2 regions of the Paenibacillus sp. J22P59 genome follow, and region 1 is predicted to be linked to the other one. Evidence: riboswitches for the same ligand, from Rfam matches in the RefSeq annotation. Region 1 holds a riboswitch; the other holds the start of a gene.
What was found. Region 1 has a riboswitch for cyclic di-AMP ahead of AC50YO_RS04540 (TrkH family potassium uptake protein). Riboswitches for the same ligand answer to the same signal wherever they lie in the genome.
Positions count from the first base shown of each region.

Region 2: it holds a riboswitch for cyclic di-AMP, as region 1 does, so the genes downstream of both, AC50YO_RS11830 (hypothetical protein) here and AC50YO_RS04540 (TrkH family potassium uptake protein) in region 1, are expected to answer to the same signal.

Region 1 covers NZ_JBXENX010000002.1:282,303-285,415, forward strand. The annotation lists gene AC50YO_RS04535 (potassium channel family protein) at 1-395, opposite strand, end outside; gene AC50YO_RS04540 (TrkH family potassium uptake protein) at 413-1,756, opposite strand; cyclic di-AMP (ydaO/yuaA leader) riboswitch at 1,840-2,020, opposite strand; gene AC50YO_RS04545 (CPBP family intramembrane glutamic endopeptidase) at 2,314-3,113, shown strand, end outside.
Region 2 covers NZ_JBXENX010000006.1:72,144-75,256, forward strand. The annotation lists gene AC50YO_RS11815 (cation:proton antiporter regulatory subunit) at 1-243, opposite strand, end outside; gene AC50YO_RS11820 (hypothetical protein) at 315-683, opposite strand; gene AC50YO_RS11825 (cupin domain-containing protein) at 858-1,319, shown strand; cyclic di-AMP (ydaO/yuaA leader) riboswitch at 1,367-1,515, shown strand; gene AC50YO_RS11830 (hypothetical protein) at 1,640-2,215, shown strand; gene AC50YO_RS11835 (bifunctional metallophosphatase/5'-nucleotidase) at 2,310-3,113, opposite strand, start outside.

The sequences.
Region 1 (3,113 bases):
TGATGAGCGACACGAATGCCCATGTCCCGCTCAGGATAGACGATGCGATCCACGCCTATTTTCTCTAATACGCGGCCATGAAGCTCATCCATCGCTTTGGCCACAACCTTTTTCACACCCAGGTCCTTCAACAATATAGTCGTTAATATGCTCGCTTGAATATCGTCTCCGATTGCCACAACGCCGCAGTCGAAATTCCTTACGCCGAGTGAGCGCAGCGTTTCTTCATCTGTACAATCAGCCGACACCGCATAAGTAAGAATATTGCTCATCTCTTGGACAGCTTCTTCGTCCTTATCTATGCCGAGCACCTCATGCCCCAGCTCGATCAGCTCTCTCCCAAGGCTTGATCCGAATCTCCCTAGACCTACGATAACAAATTGATGATTTTTCATTTTCTCTCCCTGTTCCCCTAACCAATCGTAATTTTGCCTTCAGGATATCGGTAAAGCTCTCTATCTGTCTTCTTGCCGAGCGCATAAGCAAGCGTCAAAGGCCCCAGCCTGCCAGCAAACATCGTCACCATAATAAGGACTTTGCCGATGTCCGTAAGCTCTGGAGTCAATCCCATCGACAAGCCGACTGTACCGAAGGCCGATGTCGTCTCGAACAATATTTTTAGAAACTGCTGATCCTCCGTTGTCGCCAGCAGCATTGTGACGAACAAGACGAAGCCAAGCGACAGCATCGTAATCGTCAATGCTTTCATAACGCGCTCCTTGGCTAGGCGCTGCCGGAAAAAGACGATATCCTCCTTGCCTTTGGCCATCGCGACGACGGCACCAATGAGCGTCGTGAACGTTGTGGTCTTAATTCCGCCCCCGGTTGAGCCCGGTGATGCCCCTATGAACATCAATATAATAGTGAAGAATAATGTCGCTTGGCGAAGCTCCGTATAATCAAGCGTATTTGCTCCCGCCGTTCTCGGTGTAACAGATTGGAAGAAGGAGGCGAGCAGCTTGCCGCCCCAATTCAGGGAACCAAGCGTCGCGTTATTCGTGAATTCAAAGATAAAAATAACAATAGTCCCAACAGCGATAAGAGCGGCCGTCATAGATAAGACGACCTTGCTATGAAGGGAAAGCCTTTTGTTCTTGCGGTATTCCAGCAAATCAGACAACACGATAAACCCGATGCCCCCGAGAATAATAAGCAGCATAGCTGTTATATTCACAACGGGATCATTCACATAAAGCGTCAGGCTCCTATAGTTGCCGAAAATATCAAAGCCTGCATTATTAAATAAAGATATCGAATGGAAAACACCAAAATACAAAGCTTTGCCTAAAGGCATATCAGCCGCGAAGCGTGATGCGAATAGCAACGCTCCGACCAGCTCAATCGTTAATGAATAAGTAATAACCTTGCGAATGAGACGAACGATGCCTTCCATACTCGTCTGGTTCATCGCTTCTTGCAAGAGCAATCGTTCTCGCAGCGATATTTTTTTACGCAGCACAAGCGAAATCAATGTTCCCATCGTCATGAATCCAAGACCGCCCACTTGTATTAATCCAAGCAGAACAATTTGTCCACCAGTCGTAAAGTATGTGCCTGTATCCACTACGACAAGCCCTGTCACACATGCTGCAGAGGTTGCCGTGAACAACGCATCTATAAACCTGGGCATATCGCTGCCACTTGTAGCGAATGGCATGGACAATAATATAGCGCCAATCACTATTATAACGGCCAGACCTGATACAAATATGCGCGGCGGCGACCATTTCTTCACATTCCAAATCCTTTTCCACATCTTCCTGCTGGCTCCTCAATGATTCGTAAACAAGAGTTCGGGCATAAAAAAAAGCACTGGAAGCCCAATGCTAATATGCGATGAGTCCTGTTCCATACAGCCTACGAGGTTAGCTGACGGATTCGGGCCTGGACAGGCAGCCCTATTCAGCGGTATATAGAAGAAACCTCCTATTTGCCGCCAAAATTCACCCCTTGCTGACGGATCTATTCCACAGCATTATGGTTCCCCCGTTTTCAAACGGAAATTCGGCTGTTGCTATTCAATTTAAGATTCAAGTTCTACTAACGTTAACGATTATAAGCCCTAGCTATGGGGAACATAAAGGAAGCAAAACAGATAAATAAGCTTGAATTCGATCAAAAACAGGCAACTGCATCAAGCAGCCTATCCAAGGCGTCGTGCACATCGTTATTTCTCGCTTTTATGATTGTTCCGCTTCCTTGCTTCACATTCCCTTACCATTTGAAGGACCTAATATTGGATAAAACAGCCTTTTATATGGTATGGTTACATGGATGTACAAGAAAAATATATTAATTATTCTGAGGTGAACTATGGTTGATTCCATTGCCCGTCATGATTGGAAACGATTCGTATGGGCGGCAATTATCGGTGCGGTTATTTTCCTGATTACACAAGTAGGACCGCTTGCGCAGCAATATTTGAATACGGATGCTACAACCTCCAACGTCATTAGTAACGAAAAAGCCGAGCAAATCGCAATTCAATTTGCGACGCAGCAATTCGGCGAGAAGGCTCTGAAAGCCAATACGATCTATCAGACGGACAGCCTGACGACCGGATATTTCTCCAAGGAGAAAATGCTCGAAGCCTATGACAAAAAATTCGGCAGCACCTATCCAAACGATACTTACCAATCTCAGGTTGATCTTGAGAATGGCAGCAGCGTATTCGTCTATGTACATATGAGCAACGGAAGCGTCACAAGCTGGAAGCTGTTCAACGCTGACACGGCTCCCTTAGCTACAGAGAAGGAGCTCCTTGCAACTGCTGAGCAATTCGCTGTCAGTAAGGGCTTCCAGCTTAATGAATTGAAGGAACGTTACGTCAGCGATGAAGGGTATGTGGTCTTCCAGCCTGCTGGCTACAAGCAAGGCGACGCTCAGCTGGAGCTGACCGTTGGCGTCGACCAATTGGCAAGCAGCCCCGTCGTCACGGTCTTTAAGCCTGTCTTCAAAGTGCCTGCGAGCTATGATGCCCTTATTGCTTCCCAGAAAAAATGGGCGGATGCTCTATCCATGGTATCCTTGCTGCACTTATGCGTGATGTCTCTCATCTTATCTATTATCTATGCCATCTTGTACCGCCAAAACACAACGTTCAAACGGGGAAT
Region 2 (3,113 bases), on a different contig from region 1:
GACTTCAATGGTTTCCAGTGCTTTGGGCTTATAGGTCATGCCGCCTACGATAGCGGCTAATTGGCGAGCTTCCTCGTCATCCATGGATACCATAGATATGCTGTCATCAGGATCTTTGTAGTCAAAGTGGTACAGCTCACGGCGTCCGTCGTCATGAATGACGACGACCAGCTTGTCGCCACCTCTTGTCTGCAATTGATATTTACGTCCAATGCCCGGTAAATCCGATTCTCTGATATTCATTTTTTCCAACTCCTGTTCATGCAATTGTTGTGTTTATGGGTAGGTGTAGTGGGAGTTATGAATAGAACGAATTAGGCATGAATGTAATTGGACGTGAATTTAACGGGCATAAGAAATAAATCCTTGATTTTTTGCGGGATAAAGGCTCTGATAATGGATAAAGGCACAGTACGAATGAGGCTTGCAGCAAGCGTTGTAACAACGATTGACTCGAGGAGCTTATCTGTAAAGGTCATTATTTTGACTACCATATGGTGTCTGCTCTTCACGTGTACATGGCTTTCTGTCATCCCAGCAATGACTGTCGCCTCATTATGCAGCTCTTGCGGACCTTCTGCTTTGTAGGAGAACAATGCGGCGGATAGGAGCAAAGCGCTGATAATGAATAATTTGAATAATCGAACCTGCGCCGCTGATATTTGCCGTAATGTTCTTGTCATAGTATCACCTCCATTCTTTTATTATATGTTTAATTATAAAGGATTATGGGACAGATGTCATAAAAGCGAGCGAATTGGAAGGAAAAGAATGTTCCATTAGGACCATATTGACGCTGAGGGAAGCCTAGGTTTAGAATGATGAGATGATTGACATAGAGAGAGGAGCAACCCTACTTGAGTACGAGCGTACAGCAATTATCTCCATTGGTAAAAGCACTTGATTTGAAGCCGCATGTGGAGGGCGGTTGGTACAAAGAGCTTTGGAAGGCATCCTTTGTTATTCCCCAAGAGGTGTTAGGAGCCCCTTATTCGGGTCCGCGTTTTGCGGCGAGCTCGATTTATTTTCTTCTTCATCCTGATGAGTTCTCGGATTGGCATACCGTTTATTCGGACGAGCTGTGGATGTGGCATTCTGGAAGTCCGCTGATGCTTACACTTGGAGGAACCAAGGAGCAGCCATCTGTGAGACAAGAAATTATTATTGGCGGAGATGTAGAGAATGGCCAGCAGCCGCAAGCATTAGTGCCTGCGACAGAATGGCAAATGGCACGTCCGCTTGGCGATGAGCCCGTTCTGGTGTCTTGTGTGGTAGCCCCAGGCTTCCACTATGATGATTTCAAGCTAATTGGACAATAGTCCTATTTTGTCGGAATTATTTGACAAATTAATAACTTTACCAGTAAACTAATATTACGCTTAGTTTCCGATTTATTCGGAAAGCGGGGGAACCAACGTTTGTGGGGCGAATGGATCTATGTGATTCTGCATGATCTTAGGGTACCATCTTACCCGAGTCCGTCAGCTAACCTCGTCGGCAGTGGATGGGTCATTGGTTTATCTTCATTCATGTATGATGACCCTTACCGAGTTACTCGTAAGGGTCTTTTTGTGTTTTTTTCGGCCCCCTCCCACTGGCGAAGCGTGCACTGCAAATTCTTATTAAAGGAGGAGCTTGGATGCCGCAGCCACATGAAAGAATCAGCTCGTATGATGAAACCGAGCATTTGCTTGAGCTTATCCACCACGCAAATTCCACGACAGCAAGCCGCAATTGTGTTACCACCCATATTAATCACCCCGAAGAAATGACAGAGGAAGCGAGAAGAGGCTTCAAGGAGCTGCATCAAGCAGGAGCCATTCTGGTAAATCAGACCTCGCTGAGAAAAGGAATTAATGATGATCCCGTTCTGCTGGCGGAGCTGCTTGACCAATTATTATGGGCAGGTGTAGCCTCCTATTTCTTCTACTTAGACCGACCAATTACGGGCGATCGCGATAGTGTAGTTCCACTCAAGGAGGCCTATACCCTTGTCGAAGAAGCAAAAGCAAAAACTGTGGGACTTGGCCGGAGAGTAAAGCTGTCGATGAGCCATACCTCTGGTAAGATCGAGATATTAGCGATTGATAACGGCAAGGCATATTTGAGGCACTACCCAGCTGCCGATGGCCGAGAAGGTGTATTTATGATGCTCGATTGCCCAGATGATGCCGCTTGGTTCGATGATTTGCCCGGCAGTGAGGATTATGGTTGAAGGAATCATGCCTTTATACGTTATAGAAAAAGAGGCAGCTAACGACCTGACGGAGGTTAACTGCCTCTTTTGAGTAAGCCTATCGTGCCGATGGCTATAGCTTGATTTCCTGTGCTATCGTAATTCTTCCTTCGATCTGAGAATTGATTAGTTTTTTCTTTTCCAAATAAGTAGTCAGCACTTCATCTAGCGTTCCATATCTTCCTGCTTGAGGGAGACTACTGAACATGGTGTACAAATCTCCTCCAGCTGCGAGAAAATCGTTCGTTGCAAGCTCATATTTTCCATTCAATTGCAGAGGCTTTCCATTGATTTCAACAGAGTGAATGCGTTCACCCTTGCGCTTGGTCTGGTCGATCTTGAAGGTCATGCCTGATACATGCGGAAAAGCGCTGTTCTCCTTCGGATAGTCGGATACGCCATTTTCTAATGCAGCTTTTAATATTGCCCCAGTTACTTGCAAGACTACGATGTGATTGCCGAATGGCAGGACATTAAGGACATCGCCTTTTGTAATGCTGCCTTTATTAATAGATGTACGAATCCCTCCGCCATTCATTAGTGCGATATCGGCCTCTGTGCTGTCACGCATCGAGTCTGCCAGCAAATTGCCTAGATTCGTTTCGCCCGTACGTACTCGCTCCCGATCTCCATCCAGCCTAACTTCTGTTGAACTAAGTTTTTGGGCAAGAATCGTTTCTTGCTTACTTAGGATAGAAGTGACGAGAGCGGTCATTTCTGTACTCGCGGGAATGCTGGCGGCTGTTGCCTGATCAACGAGTCGGGCTGTTTTTTTTACGACCTTGCTCTTATCCAGCCAAAGATCGATTACTCCCACGAATTTCGTGTATTCACCCGCGCTGGCAATCAGTGTACCATTCCCCGCAGCAAGTCCGCT